Regions from separate parts of the Cutibacterium granulosum genome, predicted to be linked through region 1. Evidence: riboswitches for the same ligand, from Rfam matches in the RefSeq annotation. Region 1 holds a riboswitch; each other region holds the start of a gene.
What was found. A riboswitch is a leader RNA that binds a small molecule or an ion and turns the genes downstream of it on or off. The one in region 1 is predicted to bind cobalamin.
Positions count from the first base shown of each region.

Region 2: linked by a shared signal. The riboswitch ahead of CKV91_RS02765 (anaerobic ribonucleoside triphosphate reductase) and the one ahead of CKV91_RS03805 (FecCD family ABC transporter permease) in region 1 are both predicted to bind cobalamin.
Region 3: linked by a shared signal. The riboswitch ahead of CKV91_RS02375 (ABC transporter substrate-binding protein) and the one ahead of CKV91_RS03805 (FecCD family ABC transporter permease) in region 1 are both predicted to bind cobalamin.

Region 1 is NZ_LT906441.1:927,309-934,601, forward strand. It holds gene CKV91_RS03800 (RNA-binding domain-containing protein) at 77-1,840, shown strand; cobalamin riboswitch at 2,437-2,612, shown strand; gene CKV91_RS03805 (FecCD family ABC transporter permease) at 2,701-3,720, shown strand; gene CKV91_RS03810 (ABC transporter ATP-binding protein) at 3,717-4,508, shown strand; gene CKV91_RS03815 (ABC transporter substrate-binding protein) at 4,510-5,583, shown strand; gene CKV91_RS03820 (precorrin-8X methylmutase) at 5,994-6,641, opposite strand; gene CKV91_RS03825 (energy-coupling factor ABC transporter permease) at 7,024-7,293, shown strand, end outside.
Region 2 is NZ_LT906441.1:662,255-669,547, forward strand. It holds gene CKV91_RS02750 ((Fe-S)-binding protein) at 1-261, shown strand, start outside; gene CKV91_RS02755 (LutB/LldF family L-lactate oxidation iron-sulfur protein) at 264-1,796, shown strand; gene CKV91_RS02760 (LutC/YkgG family protein) at 1,796-2,467, shown strand; cobalamin riboswitch at 2,601-2,815, shown strand; gene CKV91_RS02765 (anaerobic ribonucleoside triphosphate reductase) at 2,864-5,296, shown strand; gene CKV91_RS02770 (4Fe-4S single cluster domain-containing protein) at 5,302-5,832, shown strand; partial or broken gene CKV91_RS02775 (transposase) at 5,977-6,397, opposite strand; gene CKV91_RS02780 (hypothetical protein) at 6,472-6,921, shown strand; gene CKV91_RS02785 (hypothetical protein) at 6,884-7,293, opposite strand, start outside.
Region 3 is NZ_LT906441.1:558,815-566,107, forward strand. It holds gene CKV91_RS02365 (FecCD family ABC transporter permease) at 1-24, opposite strand, end outside; gene CKV91_RS02370 (ABC transporter substrate-binding protein) at 93-1,337, opposite strand; gene CKV91_RS02375 (ABC transporter substrate-binding protein) at 1,397-2,509, opposite strand; cobalamin riboswitch at 2,737-2,872, opposite strand; gene CKV91_RS02385 (transcriptional regulator) at 2,885-3,667, opposite strand; gene CKV91_RS09320 (hypothetical protein) at 4,009-4,161, shown strand; gene CKV91_RS02390 (6-phosphofructokinase) at 4,452-5,576, shown strand; gene CKV91_RS02395 (GNAT family N-acetyltransferase) at 5,859-6,164, opposite strand; gene CKV91_RS02400 (multicopper oxidase domain-containing protein) at 6,303-7,293, opposite strand, start outside.

The sequences.
Region 1 (7,293 bases):
TGTACTCAATGTCTGGACTGGATGCCTGATTAAAAGTTTCTGGGCACAAACTTGTAGCTGGAAGTAGACTGCTCACATGGGAACAACTTTCGGGCCAGACCCGATTGCAGTTGAGATCGACACTGCGCTGGAGCACTTGGACGCAGGGCACCGGGTCCCGGAATGCAAGTATCTTGACTTCAAGGAGGACTCCAGCCGACGAGGCAAGCACGGTGAGCTGCTACTGGGTCGACGTGAGGATGAACGAGCCGCTGAGCAGCTTGCCGGTGAAGCCGCGTGCATGGCCAACACCCCTGGGGGTGGTGCTCTGATCGTCGGAGTCAATGACAAGGATGATGGACCATTGCTCATCGGTACATCCTTGGATACCGAATGGTTGCGGAGGAAGATCTATGAGCACACTTCTCGCGCGTTGACCGTTGACGTCCGAGAAGTCCACGTTCACGATGCCAGGTTGTTGATCGTCAGATCACCCACCGCGCTGGAACCGATCAAGGTCAAGGGAAAGATCCGCTGGCGGATTGGTGATCATTGCGAGGAGATCGACGCAACGTCATGGCACCACCGCCATCAGTACTCCATCCGCTACGACTGGTCGGCGCAGTTCTCAAACGTGAGCCTGGAGGAAGTGCGACCTGCTGCCCTTGACGCAGCACGCGCCTTCCTTCAAGCCAGCACCGACGAGGCGGCGGTGGAATTGGCCAACTGTACGAGTCGTGAGTTGCTGTCCCGGTTGAACGCCATTGATGGTGATGGCAAGCTCACCAATGCTGCTGCTCTGGTCTTTGTGGGGCGTCCCGAGCCATGCCTCGACTACATACGTCGCGACATGCCCGGTCAGGACAGCGGTGACCGAGTACGTATTGGTGGGGTATCACTGCTTGAGCAGCTCCAACGGACGTTCGCCGTCGCGCGGGCGTACAACCCTTTGTCGCATGTGTCTTCAGGACTTGTCGAGGGGCAGGTCCGCCAGCTGCCGGAACGTGCCATTCGTGAGGCCATCGTCAATGGGTTGGCTCATCGTGAATGGGGGCTGTCCGATGCAACGCTCATCGAGCACGAAGGAGCCGTCTTGCGAGTTACCAGCCCCGGAGGATTCTTCGGAGGTGTGACGGCTGAGAACATCATCACCCACCCATCGACGTCCAGGAACGTTGCTCTCACTGAGCTCTTGGCATCACTTCGAATTGCAGAACGTGAAGGTATCGGAGTTGACCGTATGGTTGGTGATTTGCTTCGCCGGGGGCTTCGCATGCCGACCATTCGGGAAATTGACGGTCCCTATGTGGTGACGACGTTTTCCGGTGTCGGTCCTGACGTGGCATGGACATCGTGGCTGACTGGTATGGATGTTCCCGAGCTCATGCAAAACCTCCGCACTTTGATGGTTATGCGTTTCCTCACAGATCATCTCTGGATCGACGAGGACATTCTTGCTCCCTACCTGCAAGTCCCCGTCGAGGAAGTTCACGAAACCCTTGAGCTCCTACGGCAGACGGAGTGTGATGGCGAACCCTTGCTGAAGCCCATCCGCGGCGTTCCCGACGAAGCCCTCCCCGCGTTTACCCTTTCCAAGAGAGCAAACAAGCAGCTGGACATGGAATATGCGAATCGCGGTTTGAAGCGTTCAGTGCCCAGTAGAGCAGTGACGGCTCGTCAATATGCCCGGCATCGAGGGCGTATTAGTACGACAGAATTGGGCGCCATCCTGGGGGTGAGGGCTTCCAACGTCGGACAGGTCCTCAAGGACCTCATGGCTGATGGAGTACTGCAGCCTTCGTCAGAGGCGATGGCAGGTCGCGGATTTCACTATCTGTGGAAAGGTGACGAGGCATCCTGACTTTTTCAGTCCTTGTGATCCATCTCGTCAAGCTCCTGGTCAGGCAGAGCGTGTTCCGATACACCGGAAAGCTGAGTGCACTTCCCCTTTCGGGACGGTAGAGCACAACTTTTTGACCGAAAGATTGTACTTGCACCCTCGGACTGGGTGTCTGAGTGCAGTCTTCGAGGCTGCTCCCTGTGGTTCTGGCTACTGAACCAGTCGAGAAAAATTGTACTTACCCTCACGCTTGTGCTGGTAGGAAGAATTTTTCAGCCACAAAGTTGTACTCCAGGTATGAAGCGGCGCCGGGAGCACAACTTTTCGCAGTTGGGGAGCTCTGCGCGGTGTGGAGATCCAGTCTGTGGCGAGGTTGTGGCCCGTTCGTCTCCGTGGCAGATGTGTTGGGGATCGTGGTGTCTGCCACGTGGTGTGGCACGGGGTGTCTTGTCGAACCGAATTGCCACGGGGGTGCGAGGTACCGCCCCCCAGCGCACCCTTCAGACTCACGAGCCGGGGCGTCCCACGTGCCCGACGCGCCTGCGACAAGGGGTTGGCGGGCGGCTACGGCAGGGGGCTGGTGGCCGGCGCGTCGCGATTTGCGTGTCACAGGTGCTAACGTGCGTCACGTGCATGGTGCGGCCCCGATGAGGTCGCGGTGAACCCGGTGGGAATCCGGGACTGTTGCGCAGCGGTGACGGTGACGACGTCGGCAAGACCACTGGGAGTGATCCTGGGAAGGGCCGACCGAGGGTGATCCGAAGTCCGAAGACCCCATGCATGACTTGTGTCGTTCGGGCCTCGCATCAAGGTCCTCGCACCCAGAAGGAACAGCTATGCCTTCCTCGAGACGGTCGGTCGAGCGGGACCGCCGGTTGCCAGTGGCGCCCCTGGTGATCATCCTCGTCGTGCTCATCGTCGTCAGCGCCGTCTTCTCGCTGACCATCGGTTCGGAACCATTGCCGATGCGTGGCGTTCTTGACACGGTTGGTGCCAGGATCACCGGCGAGCCGGGCCCTGACTCGACGATCGATCTCATCGTCTGGGACCTGCGTGCCCCCAGGGCACTGCTGGCGATCATCGTCGGAGCTGGACTCGCCCTGGCCGGAAGCGGTATGCAGACCCTGGTGCGCAACCCGCTGGCCGACCCCTACCTGCTGGGTGTCTCGGCCGGTGCGAGTGTGGGGGCCACCGCGGTCATCGCCCTGGGGATGTTCGCTTCCTGGGGTCCTCACCGACTCACCCTCGGGGCCTTGGTGGGGGCATTGGGCGCCGCCGGTCTGGTGTACCTCATCTCCATGGCCCAGGGCGGCATGACGCCGCTGCGGCTGGTGCTCTCGGGCGTCGTGCTCTCTGCGGCATTCTCGGCACTGGCGAGTTTCCTCGTCTTTCGCAGCTCGGATCCGCGTGCGGCGCAGTCGGTGTTGTACTGGATGCTGGGATCGGTGGCCGGTGCCACCTGGGACAGCTTGTGGATGGCTGCCATCGTCACCGCTCTGTCCGCCGTGCTCATGATCGCGTTCTCGGGTTGGCTCGACGCCCTGGCTGCTGGCACCGACGTCGCTCGATCCCTCGGCATCCCCGATACCAGGGTGCGCAAGGCGTTGTTCGTCGGCAACTCGGTACTCGTCGGGGTGCTCGTGGCGGTCTCCGGCGGCATCGGATTCGTCGGGCTCGTCATTCCGCACATGTCCCGGCTGCTCGTGGGAGCCAGTCACCGGTCGATGGTGCCCGTCGCCGCCGCCATCGGCAGCCTCTTCCTGCTGTGGGTGGACGTCGGCGCCCGCGTCATCGCGGCACCACAGGAGGTGCCGCTCGGCGTCGTCACCGGGTTCATCGGCGCTCCCATCTTTCTGTACCTCATGGGGCGCAGCCAGTACCGATTCTCGAGTGAGTCATGACACGTCTCGAAGTTCGCAATGTCCAGTGCCGCATCAACGATCGCATCGTCGTCGACGACGTCAGTTTCATCGCCGAGCCGGGGAAGCTCACCGCCATCGTCGGCGTCAACGGAGTCGGCAAGTCGACTCTGCTGCGATCCATCGCCGGGGTGCGCCAGTTCAATTCCGGCGACGTCCTGCTCAACGGCACCTCCGTCACCGACTACACCCCCATGCAACGTGCCCGGCTCATGGCCTTCGTCGGGCAGGAGGAGTCGCCATCGCCTGACCTCCTGCTGGGTGAGATGGTCGCGCTGGGACGTACCCCGCACCGCAAGCCGTGGCAGGTGGGGCAGCGTTCCGAGCGGCGGATCATCCGGGACTCCCTGGCCTTGGTGGGACTGGACCACCTCATCGATCGTCGTTGTGACCACCTGTCGGGCGGTGAGCGGCGCCGCGCCGTCATCGCCCGTGGCCTGGCCCAGGGCGCCGACCTCATCATGTTGGACGAGCCGACCAATCACCTCGACGTGCTTCACCAACTCATGCTGCTGGACACGCTGCGCGCCAGCGGTCGGACGGTGGTCGCCACCATCCACGACCTCGGCATGGCTGCTTCGCATTTCGACCACGTGGTCGTCCTGGCCGACGGCGGAGTGCTCTCCGCAGGTCCGGCTCGTGAGGCGCTCAGCCCATCGAACGTCGCGACGGCATTCCACGTCGTCGCACACCATGTCACCACTCCCGACGGCAGCCAGGAACTCGTGTGCACCGCACCGCTGCCCAATCCCAACCGAGAGGAAAACTGAAATGTCCACCAAACTCCTACCTGTCGTCCTGGCCTCCTGCCTGGCTGTGGGACTCACCGCCTGTGGCGGTGGATCAGCCTCCAAGAGCGGCGAGTCCGCCAAGGACTTCAACGAAGTCACCGTGACCAACTGTGGCAAGAAGGTCACCTACCCCAAGAAGGCCGAGCGACTCTACGTCAATGACGGCAGCATCATCGCCATGGCGCTGAGCGCCGGGGCGCAAAAGCAGATCGCCGCGATAAGTTCGGCAGATCGGGACAAGGAGATCCTCACTGCCAAGTACGGGGCCGACACCATCAACAGTCTGCACGAGGGCGTCAAGGGTTACATGACCCTTGAGTCGGTCATCGCCAACAGGCCCGACGTCGTCGTCGCCGGGTGGGACTACGGATTCTCCGAGGCGAACAACCTCACCCCCGACAACCTGCACGACAAGGGCATCAACAGTTACCTTCTCACCGAGTCATGCCGACAGAAGGACGGGCAGAGCGCCCGCGGTGTCATGGACCCTTGGAACGCAGTGCGGACCGACATCACCAACCTTGCCACCCTCACCGGCAACGAGCAGACCGGCAAGAAGGCCGTGCAGGACATGGACGATCGGCTCGACGCCCTCCAGAAGGCTCCGAAGGCCAGGAAGACCCCGACGGTGCTGCTCTTCGACTCGGCCAAGGACACCGTCTTCACCAGTGGTAGCAAGGGTGGGCCACAGGCCATCATCAACGCGGCGGATGCGCAGAACGGCGCTCACGACGTCAATGACACCTGGGTGCGTATCGGCTGGGAGAAGGTGGCGACGATGAACCCCGACGCCATCGCCTTCGTCGACTACGACGCCCAGCCCTACAGCGAGAAGATCAAGATTCTGGAATCGAATCCGGCGACCAAGAACCTGGACGCGGTGAAGAAGAAGCGCTACCTCAACCTCCCCATCGCCATGTGGACCTCCGGCCCGCTCAACATCGATGCCGCCGAGCACCTGCGGGTCAGCCTGGAGAAGTGGGGGTTGGAGCCCAAGTCGTCGATCAAACCCCAGCTGAGGATTCCGGCCTCCGTGCCCGGGCACGAGGGCTGAGAAGCCAAGTGCACTGCCCGGGTCACCTGGCTGGAGGAGACCAGCTGTCCGGCCCTCGGAGGCGCGGCGCCCGTGACGCGTGGTTGCTGTTGGCCACGACGAGAGGCGGGCGCGGGGCAGGCGTCCGGTGCGGGTGAGCTGCGGGGTCCGGCTGGGATGGTGAGATGCGGCTGGGCTCTGCCAGACGACCCTCGTCCGAGTACGGACGAGGGTTTCGTCCATCTGGCGAAACCGATGCGCGACGGTCATCCGAAGTGGTCAAACCCGTGTCCCATCAGGGCTGATGGAGTCTCAATCTCACCGCAATGCCCCCCAAAACCATCTCTTCCAATGGTGGCGAGAATCTGTCATGGGGGGGATTCCTGGTGTGAGTGCCCCAGCGTGATTTGAATGAGCCGGTGACGTGCTTCTCAGCGGTGATCGTTGGTGAGCTCGGCGGTGGAGGCGATGGCGTTGACTGCCGCGACGGCGATGGCTGAGCCGCCACGACGTCCCAGCAGGGTGATGTACTCCAGCCCCAGGTTGGAGTCGACCAGCGCCTGCTTGGACTCTGCGGCACCCACGAATCCCACCGGGATGCCGACGACGGCAGCCGGGCGCGCCCCGGTCTGTTCACACACCTCCAGAAGGTGGAACAGCGCAGTGGGGGCATTGCCGATGGCCACGACCGCCCCGTCCAGATGATCCTCGGCGGCCCACAGATCGACGGCGGCGCACGTCTTGGTCGTGTCGTTGCGCTTGGCGAGCTCGGTCAGGCGCGGCTCCTTGATGTGACAGACGACCTGCACCCCTTCGGGCAGTCGGGAACGGATGATGCCGGTCGCCGTCATGGAGGAGTCGCACAGGATGTTCGCGCCAGACGCCAGCGCACGACGCGTGGCCTCGACCACACCGGGGGTGAAGGCGATGTCACCGGCAATTGCCGGGTCTGCTGCGGCGTGGATCATTCGCACGACGACTCGCTCGACATCGGCGGGGAATCGCGCAAGATCCGCTTCCTCGCGGATGATACGGAATGACTCCTTGTAGATGTCGGATCCGTTGTTGACGTATGACATGACCACTCCTCGCAGCTGGATGACACCTCGAGCCTAGCGTCTCGTTGGCCAGCAGAGAGTTCTGCAGGTCACTGGTACAGGCAATGAACGCGGCGCCACGGATCGTGAGTGAGAGGACGTGGCGGCAGGGGTGGTGCCGTGCAAGGCCTGGTCTGTCAAATGTGCATGTCCCCGATTACATGTGTGCAGACCGATGTGAAACAATGAAGCTCGACAACAGAACAGTCTCGTCGCATCTGGGCGGAAGCCGGGGAATTCCGGCACGGTCGCGCCACTGTGAACACTTCGTGCAACTCTTTGCCCAAGTGGGAGTCAGGAACGCCGTTGTGGACGAGCCTTTCCAGCACGGAACGCAAGATTCCGAGAAAGGAGAAAGTCCCTCATGCACATTGCAGAAGGAATCCTCTCACCGGCGCAATGCGGTGTGTGGTACGCCGTCAGCGCACCATTCGTCGTCTGGGGTGCCGTTGAGGTCGTCAAGGAGGTGAAGCACCACCCCGAGAACCGGCTGCTGCTGGCCACCGCCGGTGCCTTCACCTTCGTGCTGTCGGCCATCAAACTGCCCAGTGTGTCCGGTTCGTCCTCCCACCCCACCGGTACCGGAGCCGGTGCCGTCCTCTTCCGTCCCCCGGTCATGGCCTTCCTCGGCATG
Region 2 (7,293 bases), 270 kb from region 1:
GTGCGCGGCATGACCCTGGTGGACCTGCCCGCCGAGGAACAGTGCTGCGGTTTCGGCGGTACGTTCAGCATCAAGAACCCCGACGTCAGCGCCGCCATGGCGGCCGACAAGGCCCGTCACGTGCGCGAGACCGGTGCCGAGTACGTCGTCGCAGGTGACAACTCCTGCCTGCTCAACATCGGCGGAGTGCTGTCGCGGCAGAACTCTGGCGTCAAGCCCATTCACCTCGCCGAGATCCTGGCGAACACGGAGGAGGACTGACCATGACCACCGAACTGCGTCGGATCACCGAGGGCAACAACGGGGTCGCCCGTCTCACCCCGGCCCCGGACAACCCCGGAACGTTCCTGGGGATGCCGAAGTTCTCCGAAGCCGCCAAGCGTGAGCTGAGCATTGGTGTGCAGCGCAAGAACATGCGCAACGCCACCACGACGATCCGCAACAAGCGCGCCATGCGCGTCTCCGAGTCCCCGGACTGGGAGGATCTGCGTGGTGCCGCCAAGGAGATCAAGGACCGGGTGGGGCGTCACCTGGACACCTACCTGCTGCAGGCCGAGGAATCCCTCAAGGCTAACGGGGTGCACGTGCACTGGGCCCGCAATGCCCAGGAGGCCAACGAGATCGTCGCCCAGGTCGCGAAGGCCAAGGGGGTGGACGAGGTCGTCAAGATCAAGTCCATCACCACCCAGGAGACCGACCTCAACGAGTACCTGGAGGAACAGGGCATCGCCGCCTGGGAGACCGACCTGGCCGAGCTCATCGTGCAGTTGGGCCACGACCGCCCCTCCCACATCGTCGTGCCGGCCATCCACCGCAACCGTTCCGAGGTGCGGGAGATCTTCCTGCAGGAGATGAAGAACTACGGCCGCCCGGCCCCCGAGGACATCTCGGAGAATCCTCCGGAGCTCACCAACGCGGCCCGTCTGCACCTGCGTGAGAAGTTCCTGCGCGCCAAAGTGGCCGTCTCGGGTGGCAACTTCGTGCTCGCCGACACCGGATCACTGGTCATCGTGGAGTCCGAGGGCAATGGCCGCATGTGCCTCACCCTGCCCGAGACCCTCGTGTCGGTCGTCGGCATCGAGAAGGTGCTGCCCAGCTACGACGACCTCGAGGTGTTCCTCAAGCTGCTGCCCCGTTCGGGCACCGGCGAGCGGATGAACCCCTACAACTCGATGTGGAGCGGTGTCACCGAGGGTGACGGCCCCCAGGAGCAGCACGTCATCTTCATGGACAACGGTCGTACCGACGCCCTGGCCGACGAGCTGGGACGCGAGGTGCTGCGCTGCATCCGCTGCGCCTCCTGCCTCAACATCTGCCCGGTCTACGAGCGCACCGGCGGCCACGCCTACGGCTCGGTGTACCCCGGACCGATCGGTGCCGCCCTCAACCCGCAGCTGCGTGGTGTGGAGGACCCCGTCGACCGTGGCCTGCCCTACGCCTGCTCGTTGTGCGGTGCGTGCAACGAGGTGTGCCCGGTGAAGATCCCCTTCACCGACATCCTCGTGCACCTGCGTCAGCGCGTCGTGCAGTCCGAGAAGGCCGACAAGATCCCCGCCGACTACGAGGTAGCCGGTGAGATGGGGCTCATGAAGACTTCACAGTGGGCCCTGAGCGACGCCAAGCACTTCGAGATGGTCCAGAAGGGCTCGCAGCTGGCCGGCAAGGTGATGCGCGGCAAGAAGCTGGGGCCGATCCCGGTTCCCGTGGCCGAACGATGGCTCAAGTACCGCGACGTCGACGAGATCCCGTCGCAGAGTTTCCGCAACTGGTGGAAGAAGAATCGGGAGGAGCACTGATGATCGACGAAGTTCAGGCCCGTGAGGACATCCTGGCCCGGATCCGCCAGGCCACCGCAGACGTCACGCAGTCCGATCCGCAGAAGGATGCGCCGATCACCTGGCAGTACGGTCGGGGCATCGACATGGACGACGTCGTGGGCACCTTCGTGCAGCGGGTGCGCGACTACAACTGTTCCGTCGTGGAGGTTCCCGCCGTCGACGTGCCCCAGGCCGTCGTCGACGCCCTCAAGGAGACCGGGGCCGACGAGTCCGTCGTCGTCCCCTCCGGGCTTGACGAGTCCTGGCGCACGGCCATCTCCGAGGCTGGCATCGAGGTTCGTGTCGACGATCCGGAACTGAGCAAGACCGAGCTGGACGACACCCAGGCCGTCGTCACGGCGGCTGCCTCCGGTGTGGCCGACACCGGCACCATCGTGCTCACCCATCTGGCCGATCAGGGACGACGTGCCCTCACCCTGGTTCCCGACCGTCACGTCTGCGTGATCAAGGCAAGCCAGGTCGTCTCCGATGTGCCGGAGGCCGTGCAGGCCGTCAGACCGGCCGTGCTCGATCATCACCCGCTGACGTGGATCTCGGGCGGTTCGGCGACCAGTGACATCGAGCTGGCCCGAGTCAATGGGGTGCACGGTCCCCGTCAGCTCCACGTCATCGTCGTGACGGATCAGTGAGCTGATCGACTGACGCAATCCCTTGGGGAACGCCTCCGCTCGAGCAATCGGGTGGAGGCGTTCCTCATGCCCGCAGATTCGCCTGCACCGAACACGCCCCAAGATGTGCCTACCGGCGGGTTCCACATGGTGTATAACTAGATGTCGTACTGGTCTTTCAGTCCAAACACAAGATGTTGGGATATGAGAGCCAAGAGGGAACCCGGTGGGAATCCGGGACTGTCCCGCAGCGGTATGGGAAACGACCGGCGACACACGCACTGGCCACTGGCTGGGAAGCGTCGTCCAGTAGGAGATCGAACGATCGCGTCCCCGAGTCCGAAGACCTGCCAGTACCCGGGCTGTGACCCGGCTGCACGAGCCCTGTGACAGGGGCGGCGAACTCCGAGGAGAGACATGACCGTACACCACCCCCAGACGCCCTCGACCACACCCGTGAGGCACACCACCACGTCCCAGCTCACGTCGCATGGACCGGGGCAGACGTCCTCCACCGTGCTACGTCAGGTGCGCAAGCGCGACGGGCGCATCGTCGCCTTCGACCCAGCCCGCATCGCCCATGCCGCTCGCAAGGCCCTGGAGGCCACCGGCGTCGCCGAGGCCGAGGCCATCTCGCTGAGCGTCGCACTGGCCGTCGTCGACGAACTACGCAGCGAGCAGCGCCCCGGTGCCGGTACGGTGGCCGCCACCGCGACCGGCCCCGTGATCCCCGACGTCGAACACATCCAGGACGTCGTCGAGAAGGTCCTCATGGAGCGCGGCCAGGCCGAGACGGCCAAGGCATACATCCTCTACCGGCAGCGCCGCTCCACGGCTCGCGAACAGCAGTCGGCCCTCATGACCTCGCTGCGCGAGATCACCTTCTCCGATGCCAGGGACAGCGACGTCAAGCGCGAGAACGCCAACGTCGACGGCAACACAGCGATGGGCTCGATGCTGCGCTTCGGCACCGAGTCGGCCAAGCAGTTCAACCTGCTCTCGGTGCTCGACCCGGCCCATGCCGCCGCCCACCGGGACGGTGACATCCACATCCACGACCTCGACTTCCTCACCCTGACGACCACCTGCTGCCAGATCAACCTCAGCGAGCTGTTCCGCACCGGTTTCTCCACCGGGCACGGACACCTGCGCTCCCCGCGTTCGATCAACTCCTACGCAGCCCTGGCGTGCATCGCGATCCAGTCCAACCAGAACGACCAGCATGGTGGTCAGGCCGTCCCCAACTTCGACCGGGACATGGCCCCCGGCGTCGCCCTCACCTGCGCCGATCGGATGCGAGCCAACATGGCTCAGTCCGCTGGCGTCCTCGGTGCTGACCAGGAACGTCAGGACGAGGTGACGCGGCTTGCCGCCACCTGGCCCCTGGAGGCCGACGACGCCACCCAGCACGCCGAGCGGGAAAAACTCGCCGAGGCCTGGCCCGAACTCTCCGCCGAGCAGGTGGTCCGGGTCCACCACGAGGTACGCACCCGCTCGGTGGCCGAGACCGAACGGGCCACCTACCAGGCGATGGAGGCCTTCATCGCCAACCTCAACACGATGAACTCGCGCGCTGGTGCCCAGACGCCGTTCTCCTCGATCAACTACGGCACCGACACCAGCCCGGAGGCCCGGCTGGTGATGCGCTGCCTGCTGGAGGCCACCCGCGCCGGGCTGGGCAATGGCGAGACGGCGATCTTCCCGATCCAGATCTTCCGCGTCATGGAAGGGGTCAACTACCATCCTGGCGACCCCAACCACGACCTCTTCCAGCTGGCCTGCCGCACCAGCGCCGAGCGTCTCTTCCCGAACTTCTCCTTCCAGGACGCCCCCTTCAACGCCGAGTACCACCGCCCCGGCCATCCCGAGACCGAGATCGCCTACATGGGCTGCCGCACCCGCGTCATGTCCAACGTCCACGACACCAGCAGGGCGCAGACCTGGGGGCGTGGCAACCTCTCGTTCACCAGCATCAACCTGCCGCGTCTGGGCATCCAGGCAGACCATGACGTCGATCGGTTCATGTCGGACTTCGACGCATCCATCGACCTGGTCATCGATCAGCTGCTGGAGCGATTCAAGATCCAGGCTCGCAAGAAGGTGCGTAACTTCCCGTTCCTCATGGGGCAGGGGGTCTGGATCGACTCTGCGGGGCTCGGTCCCGACGACAGCGTCGAGGAGGTGCTGCGGCACGGAACCCTCTCGATCGGGTTCATCGGCCTGGCCGAGACCCTCACCGCCCTCGTGGGGGCCCATCACGGGCAGTCCCAGGAGGCCTGGGACCTCGGGTACCGGTTCATCAGCCATCTGCGGGAGCGTACCGACCGCGCCGCCGAGGAGACCGGGCTCAACTTCTCCACCCTGGCCACCCCGGCCGAGGGGCTGTCGGGCAGGTTCGTGCGGATGGACCGGGAACGGTTCGGCGCGTTGCCGGGAATCACCGACCGTGACTACTACACCAACTCGTTCCACATCCCGGTCTGGCACCACATCGGTGCAGCCGAGAAGATCCGCCTGGAGGCGCCGTTCCATGCGTTGACCAATGGCGGGCACATCTCCTACGTCGAGCTCGACGGCGATCCCAGCCGCAATGTCGAGGCATTCGAGACGATCGTGCGGGCCATGCACGACGCCGGTGTGGGGTACGGGTCGATCAACCACCCGGTCGATCGTGACCCGGAGTGCGGCTACACCGGCATCATCGACGACGAGTGCCCCCGGTGCGGGCGTGGTGAGGAGTCCGGGCCGTTCGAGCGGATTCGTCGCATCACCGGCTACCTCGTCGGTGGACTGGACCGGTTCAACGACGCCAAGCGCGCCGAGGTCAACGACCGCGTCCGGCACGGCTGACGCAGATGAGGATCGCGGGGATCGAGCCCGAGTCCATCGTCGACGGACCCGGGGTGCGATACGCCGTCTTCGCCCAAGGCTGCTCCCTGCACTGCCGAGGGTGCCAGAATCCTGCCAGCTGGGACCCGTGCGGTGGTGCAGTGATGCCGGTGGCGGAGATCATGGCCGACATGCGTGCCTCGTCGCTGGCGCAGGGGCTCACGCTCACCGGCGGCGAGGCCAGCGAGCAGGCCGCCGATGCTGCTGTGCTCGCGCGTCACGCCCACGAGATCGGGTGGGACGTGTGGTGCTGGTCGGGTCACCGGTTCGAGGTGCTGCTGCGCCGTGCCCAGGCCGAGCCCGACCTCGCCCAGCTGTTCGGTGAGGTCGACGTGCTGGTGGACGGCCCGTTCCTGCTGGCCCGTCGTACCCTCGCCCTAGCGTGGCGGGGCAGTGACAACCAGCGCCTCATCGATGTGCCCGCCTCCTTGGCGGCGGGCACCGCGGTGGAATGGGAGGAGAACTCGACGGTCGAGTCCATGCAACGCCAGCGATGATCCACCAGTGTCCCCAGGACCAGGCGTCTTTCCGCCGAGATGAGTCGCTGTGTCGAGCGTGGGACTGTTGTGCTCCGGTGGTTTGTCAGGGATGAGCACGTCATCTCGACGTGACCCTCTTTATGGACGCCAAGGAAATTCGGCTCATCCGAATCCAGGGTGTAGTCGGGGTCTGAACCCGCCGGTCTCGAGCAGGGATCTGGCGATGTAGTTGGTCAGGTTGCGGAACCCCAGTGCCGAGCCGCGCAGGTGCTCGAGCCTGCCGTTGATCGCCTCGGTGGGCCCGTTGGAGGTGCTGGGCCGGTCGAAGTAGGCCAGGACGTCGGCGGCGCGCTTCTTCAGCGTCCTGCCGAGCTTGGTGATCTCGACCAGGGCCTTGGGGACGCCGGTGCTGATCGAGTCGATGAGCCGGGCCATCAGCTCGCGGCCGTGGCGCCGGTTCTCGTGGCGGTAGGCGGCGATCATGCGCTGGTAGACGCTCCGTGACCTCGACCTCGACGTGGGCGTCGTCGGCGAGCAGGGTGTCCAGTCGGTCCTTGTGCTTGTCGTTGAGCAGGTCGGCGCCGTTACCGCTGCCGCACCGACCAGACGCATGTCTACAGGGAATCCGCGCCCATCGACGACCTGGTCGAAGACCTCATGGTCAAGGCCCTGCGCAAGGTCGAGATGAGGGCCCTGTTGGCACCCGCCGCGCCCGACGTCGATGCGGCCGCCATCCAGCGGGAGTTGGCCGACATCGACGCCAAGAGGATCCACTACGCCACAATGCTGGCCGACGACGAGATGGACGACGCTCAGTTCAAGGCCGCCAACAAGCGGCTCGCCGCGCGTCGCGCGGCGTTGGAGGAGCAACTGCCAGCCCCGGTCTCCCCGGTGGCCCAGCGCATTCTCGATGTGCCCCCGGAGACCGTGGCCAACGAGTGGGCCCTGCTCGACCAGGACGAGAAGCGGGCCCTGATCGACGCACTGTTCACTATCGAGCTGGCGGCCCCCGGCACCAAGGAGAACGCCTACAAGGACTGGCGGAAGAGGATCGTGAACCCCGAGACGGTCATCGTGACGCCGAAGCAGCAGGGCAAGGTTGCTTAGGTGTTTCGCATCGACGGTCGAACAGCGACCAACCCTGCTTGGTGAGGCGATAGCACTTGCCAAAGACGTCGGCCAGCTCGACCAGGTCGCCACCCGCCGCGAACTCGGCCATGCCCCCGCCGACATGCTGGGTGAGGGTGCTGCGGCCCACCAGCTGCCACGTCAGGGCGTGGGCGTCGCCGCTCATCAGCCGCCACAGCAGGCGCACGTCCAGAGCAGCGCTGGGGCTGAAGACCACTTCGGCGGCTGCCCCCACAACAGTGGTCACGTTCAGTGCCTGCTTCTTGGTCAGGCCCGCAGCATCGGCCCACCTCGACCTGGCCTCTGTCCGACGGTGTCGCATGTGCTCGCGGGAATCCAGCCAAGAGCCGG
Region 3 (7,293 bases), 370 kb from region 1:
GCTGTTCCACCAGGTGCCCCTGATCCGCTCGCCGTGTGTCTCGTGACGTCCGTGCCTCCCGCGACGGCCCGGCACTTGATCCTGAGTCGCAGTCACTTCGCGGTGGCCTTGCGGTAGAAGTAGAACTGGTGATCGGCATCCAGCTCAGGGTGCAGGATCGCCGTCAGATCCGCCAGGACGAGGTCGGGGCGCACGACCCCGGTCTGCCAGTAGTCGTTGCCGTGCTTCGGGTCGGCTCGCAGGGTGGCGTCCCAGACGTTGCCGTTGTCGAGGGCCTTGAGCGACTTCAGACGTGGGTCGGCCTTGAGGATCTCCGGGATGGACGACTTCTCCGGCCCGTCGATCCAGAAGTCGGCATCGTGGGCCTTCTTGATGATGGCCTCGGTGTCCAGCTTCCTGGATGCCACCCCGTGAAGGTCCTTGAACACGTACTCACCGCCTGCGTCGCGCAGGAATTGGATGGAGTAGTTCTCGTTGGGCTTGATGTACCAGACGCCCTTGTACTGCGATCCGTGGAGCACGGTCGGTCGTGTCGTCACCGTGGCGGCGCGTTTCGCGGTCGCATGGTACTTCTCGGCGATCTCGTCGTACTTCTGGTTCGCCGTCTTCTCGGCATTGACGAACAGCGAGTCGTACTTGATCCATTCGGCACGCCCCAGCGGGGTGCTCTCGAGGAAGTTCGGCTCGGCGACGACCGGGATGCCCATCTCCTTGATCTTGTCGATCTTGCTGGTGTTGTCGCTGCCACTGACGAGGTTGAAGATGAACAGGTCCGGGCGCAGCGCCGCCAGCTTCTCTGTGTTGATCTCGGTGGCGTTGTCACCTGCCGCGAAACTGGCGACCTTGTGGTCCTTGAGGGCCTGACGGGTGTTCGAATTCCCCACCCTGTCGACGTTGACCATGCCAGCCACGGAGTCCAGCTTTCCCAACATCTGGAACTTCATCGGCAGGGTCGTCGAACCCAGCGCCACCTTGGTGGTGGGGATGGTGATCTTCTGCGCCCTGGCGAGGTCACCGTCCAGCTTCGGCTGCGGGGCGCCACACTGCACCAGGACGTACTGCACGGGTTTCTTCGCGGTGTTCGACGGGTGCTTGAGCGTCACCACCTTGTACGACTTGTGGTACGACACGGTGATGTCGCGGGCGTCGCGGAAGGTGGCCTTGTCGGTGAAGTAGTCCTTCGAGGAGTCGAAGTCCTTGATGCAGCCCTGCTGGGAGGACGTGCTGGACGGCGTGTCCGCCGAGGAATCCGATTTCTCGGAGCGTGAGCACCCGGCGAGGGTGGCGATGCACATGGCGATGGCGGCTAGGCCCGCCACCAGACGATTGATGGACATGGTTGCTCCCAAGTGGAGGTGAAGGGATGGCGGTGCGGCGAACATCGCCGCTGAGAGGGTCAGCTGAGCTTGGTGTAGTAGTACGGCGTGTACCCCTTCATGAGGTCAGGGTGGAAGATGTACGTGAGGTCGGCCAGCACGACGTCGGGTTGGACGGTCCCGGACTGCCAGAAGTCGTTCCCGGTGTCTGGGGCAGTGCGCTTGCTGGGGTTCCAGACGTTGCCGTGCTGGAAGGCCGACAGGTTCGCGTAGCGCGGGTTCTGCTTGAGGGCGTCGTCCTTGCCGTGCCACGTCGTCATGGACATGTAGTTGCCGTTGAGCCAGAAATCGGCCTTGGAGCCGTACTTGAAGACGACCTCGGCGTCGGTCGGGGTGGCTCCGCTGCCCTTGACGGCCTGGGACATGGCGTCGGTGGCTCCGGCGTCGGTCATGAACCTGATCATGTAGGAGTCGGTTCCCGGGACGTACCACTGCCCCTTGGTCTCCTGGCCGACGAGCACGCTGGGCTTGTCGGTGGCGTTCCTGGCCTTCTTCGCCACCTCGGTGTAGCGCTTGGTGATGCCGTCGAAGTTCTTCGTGGCGGCGCCCTCCTTGTTGAGGAGGATGCCGTAGGTCTTCATCCACTCGGCTCGGGCCAGCGGGGTGGACTCGAGATAGTCGAGGTCCTGCAGCACCGGGATGCCGGCGGACTGCACCTGCTTGAACTCCTTCACCTCTGAGCTGGCGGCCAGCACGGCGTCGGGTTTGAGGGAGATGAGCTTCTCCGTGTCGATCTGCATCCGACTTGACCCGTAGCTGGGCGTGTTGCGGGCCTCGAGGGCGTCTCGTGCCGGTCCGCGGTAGATCTGTTCGAGCTGGTTGACGCCGACGACTGCGTCCAAGGACCCCAGGGTGTGGAGGACCGGGATCTGGGTGGTGGAGGAGGCGGCGATCCGTTTGACCGGGACGTCGATGATCGGGGCCTTGGCGAGCTCACCGGTGAGCGTTGGTCTGGGGGCACCGCACTGCAGTAACACGAAGGTCTGCGCCGGTTTGTCCTGCTTGCCGAGGGTGAGGACCTTGTAGGACTTGTGATAGCTGACGTGGACGTTCCTGGCCCCGGTGAAGGTGACCTTGTCACCGAAGTAGTCCTTGTCCTTGTCGAACTCCCCGGACTTGATGCACCCGGACATGTTGGCACCGGTGCCAGCTGATGGGGTGGTCGTCGAGGCGCTCGGGGAGGTGGAGCCGTCCTTCGTGCCCGAGCAGCCCGTCAGGGCCAGGGAAGGTACGACGAGAAGGGTGAGAAGGACCGAGACACGTCTCGGCAGTGGAGTACCCATGAAGTCTCCTGCAGTCGTGTCGCAGGACCCGCTGGGGCACACCCGGTGTGCTCGGCAGACTCCTACGGCGAGAGTCGGTGAATGCCACTTCGCAGGGAGGCGACCGGACTGAGCTGGAGGGCATCACCGTTGCGCGACAGTGTCGGACTTGCACCGACTTCGCTCGCTGCGGAGTACCTCGGGCCGAGTCCGACCCGGGACACGCACAAAATAGCATGTCTGGTGTCAATCCCTGTGCTGGGGCTGCAATGTGCCAATCCGAGCCCACGGCCGGTCGTCGCTCACATGTGTGCGCAGCTCGCCGACGTCTTCTGGTGCGCAGGCAAGCACGATGCAGGTCGACGGTCCGCCGGATTTCGTGAGATCGAGATCGGTCCTGCCGGGATCGAACCGCAGTCCTGCGGTGGCGGCGATTTGATCGGCCTCCCAGGCGATTCCGTGCGACCCCACCGGTACACAGTCGTGCACCAGGCCCGAGCCCAGCAGCGCACGCACCTCGTCCAGGGTGACGATCTCGCGCCGACCGGGGCATACCTCGTCATCCGGCGCCGAGATCGGGGAACCGACGCATACGAGCACGTCGGCTTCCTGCCCCTGTGCCGTTGCTGTCGGGGCCTCGCCGGGACCCGGTGTGCCAGGGGCTCTGCCCGGTCGTACCCCGATGATCGTCACCCCGATCCCGGTCTGGGTGGTGATGACGTTGTCCTCCGTCGATCCGGTGACGGCCTGGGGGTCGATCCCCGTGGCGACCGCGCACCGCTGGAACTCCTCGATCATTGGCTGGGCCGAGGCGGCGTCCTGACACAGGGTGTTGACGAGGACCATCGGTTGGGCTCCCCCACACAGTATCTCCAGCAGTGGTACTCGCGCGGCCAGGTGGGCACACCACGTCGGATCGGCAGGGTAGGAGTCCCCGGGCCGTGAGCCTATGCCCCCGACTGCGTCACAGGCGATGACCAGGCGCCCAGCCGGTACGTCGGCGAGCAGCAGGTCGCGCAGCCGAGACACCTGGGTGTCGGCATGGAGGCTCCCGGTGCTGTTTCGGGGGACGGCGGTGGGGGCGTGACGCTGAACCTCGCCTGGTTCGTGCGGCGCGGCTGATGGTTCATGAGGTACGGCTGGGCTGGGACTGCGCACCATGCCATTCAATCGCGTGTGGGAGGGTTGCGTGGGTGAGGGTTGAGCGAACACTGTTCGCCTCGGTGAGCCAGATGCCGGGCTGGAGCAGAATTGCCCTGGAGTCACTCGCTGGGGCCACCCGTCGTCGGATGCGTAGCATTCGGCTTGGTTGCTTCAGCACACGTGACGTCTGACGGTGCAACACTGGGTGGTACAGACAGGGGGTAGGTGTGAAGGCACGACTGGTGGTGACGGCAGCGCTCGTGGCGGGTGTCATCGTTGCGGAACGTCTCGCGACGGCCAGACATCATCGACACGTTCAGGTGCGGCGGATCGCCTTGGAGGGGATCGACGGGTTGGCAGGGCGCCAGCGTCCTTGCTGATGAGGCGCACATGTGAGTCAGCGATACATGCTGACCCCCGGGCACGTCTGTACCCTGCCTGTCACGGTGTCCTGCCTGTCAACGGTGCTGGGGCTGGTCGGGATCGATGTTGCGGCCGACCCCTCGTCCACGTCGTGATGCCAGGATTTTCGCCTGCACCCGTGCATCCTGCATTCCTGAGATTTCTTCGTCTGTGCGACGTCTCCCGCACACCCGGGGTGTGCGTCCCTGCCATGTCATCTGCGAACATGGTGTGAGACGACCGATGGTGTGAGCGACCGGGAGGAAGCATGGGAAACCACAAGAGAGTCGGCATTCTCACCGCCGGGGGAGACTGCCCCGGCCTCAACGCAGCAATCCGTGGCTTCGGCAAGGCGGCCATCCGCGAGTACGGCATGGAACTCGTCGGCTTCCATGACGGATTCCTGGGCCTGGCGCAGAACCGTTACGTCGACCTCACCCAACGCGACCTCTCCGGCATTCTCACCGTGGGCGGGACGATCCTGGGAACCAGCCGTGACAAGGTCAATCGCATGATCGTCAATGGCGAGGAGACGGACATGGTGCCGACCATCGTCGACAACTACGACAAGCTCGGCCTGGACGCCCTGGTGACACTTGGTGGTGGGGGAACCTCCAAGAACGCCTACAAACTGCACAAGGCCGGTCTCAACGTCATCCACCTGCCCAAGACCATCGACAACGACATCGTCGGCACCGACGACTCGTTCGGCTTCTCCACCGCCCTGGAGGTGGCCACCGACGCCATCGACCGGCTGCACTCCACCGCTCACTCCCACCACCGGATCATCCTGGCCGAGGTCATGGGGCACCGGGCCGGTTGGCTGGCCCTGGGATCGGGCATCGCCGGTGGGGCAGACATCATCCTGCTGCCCGAGGTGCCCTACAAGCTTGAGTCGATTGCCGAGGCCGTGGAGAGGAGACGCAGCCAGGGACTCAACTTCTCGGTCATCGCCGTGGCCGAGGGGGCGCGCGACGTCTCGGACGCCATGGCCCTGCGGGGTGCTCGTGCCCTCGTGGACAACTCCAGTGCCAAGACCAAACCGGCGGCCAAACGCGCCAAGCGCGACCTGGAGGCCTCCATGCGCGACAACACCATCAAGCTCGCCTCCGAGCTGGAGGAGGCCACCGGCCTGGAGTCTCGGGTGTCGATCCTGGGCTACGTCCAGCGCGGTGGCACGCCGTGCTCCCACGACCGACTGCTCGCCACCCGGCTGGGCACGATGGGTGCCCGCATGGTGCAGGAGGGAAACTTCGGCATCATGGTGGCCGCCAAGGGTTCCGGCACCGACACCGTCGCCCTCAAGGAGATGGCCGGCAAGGTGAAGTACGTGCCGGCGGACCACCCGTGGGTGGAAGCCGCCCGTGAAGTGGGTACCAGCCTCGGCGACTGAGCCACGAGGTGACGGCTCTGCCCGGCCTGGTGGGCATCCTGTGCTCCCGGGCAGCACAGGGCTTCGGGCGACACAAGACCTGCTCCCAGGCGACCCGGCGATCAACCAGTGCGCCCGGCCGTCACAGGCCGGTTCGGCACGGATGATCGGGGCCCCGACCCGGACGCACTGGGTGCATCAAGGACGGCCCCCGCGTCGCAGAGAGCCTGCAGCATTGGGAGCTCCGCGGCGGTGGGAGTCGATCTCGAGACAGGTGGCTCAGTCAAAACGTCGGGTGGTGGCTCAGCCCTGCTGCCCGTGACCGCCCTGCTGTACCGTGATCGGGTGATCCGGGTGCTTGTCGAGCCACGAGGCGACGAACGGGCAGGTCGGTCGCACGGTGGCACCCTGACCTGCCAGATCGTCCAAGGCGTACTTGACGACCTGGCTTGCCACGCCGCGCCCGGTGAAGCCGTCCTCGGTCTCAGTGTGATCCATGACGACGACATCGTCCTGCTGCGTGTAGTGCGCAAACCCTGCCAGTTCGCCGTCGATGTGGGCCTCGTAACGGGACTGTTCTGCGTTTCTGGTCACAGTGACATCGCTCATGGTGATGGTAACCAGTTCTCGTGGCGGATTGTTCCCCCCTGCACTTCTCCCACGGCGATTGGTGGCGTCGGTCGCCGCCCAGAGATTCGCAGGTCTGGCGGCAAGACGTTGTGGGTCGGGCGGCTCAACAGTCGTGGCTCATGGCCGTACCTCGATGAATCCACGTGCGCCACGTTCCATCTCGACGAAGGAGTGGTTGACGAAGGTGTAGCGGCCCGGCTCGGTGAACACCGTCTCGACGAATCCGCCCTGACAACTTGCCAGGTCGAGGGCCTGGGACCCGCCAGAACCAGGATCGTCGCGGCGCAGCAGGTACGCTCCCTCCTTGAACACGGTGTCGAACTGTGCCCCGACGATGTGGAAACTCATCCCCCGGCTGGGTCCGGCGGCCAGCACCCAGAACCGCACCCGTTCACCTACCCGGGCCTGCAGCGGGGCGAAGAGATACTGGTTGGCATGACCGTTGAACATCGTGAGGTCGACCTTCTCGTCGGCGATCCTTCCGGTGTCGACCGGCTGGTTGTTCTGCTCGGCCAGGTAGGTCTCGGACTGTACGAGCACGTACTGCCGGTCGACGGTGGGCAGATCTGCCGGGGCCACGATGAGCGCTCCGAACATGCCGGCGGCGATGTGGGCACTCATCGGCGTCGTCGAGCAGTGGTACAGCCAGATCCCCGCGTGATCGATGGTGAACTCGACGTCCAGACTCTGGCCCGGGGAGATGGTGCGCATAGTCGTGTCGGGGGAGGTTCGGGAGGCGTGGAAGTCGATGGAGTGGCCCATGGAGCCGTCGTTGACCAGATGCACCTGCATGCGGTCACCGAGCCGAGCCCGCAGCACCGGCCCCATGAACTGGCCGTTGTAGGTCATCGCGGCCAGCGTCGTGGCTGGTGCCACCTCGAGTTCCCCCTCGCGCACGGTGAGGCCGATGTGATGGGTCCGGCTGGCCTCCAGCGGGGGAAGTCGGGCGTCGCGAGTGTGGAAGCCCCGGCCCGGGGGCTGGGTGAGATCCACCGTGCGCCTGGGGGAGGTGGCCTCGGATGCCGGTGTTCCCCGGTCCGAGGACGTGGCTCCGACGAGGTCGACTCGCAGCGTCATGCCCATGGATCTGTGACCGACGAGGGTGCAC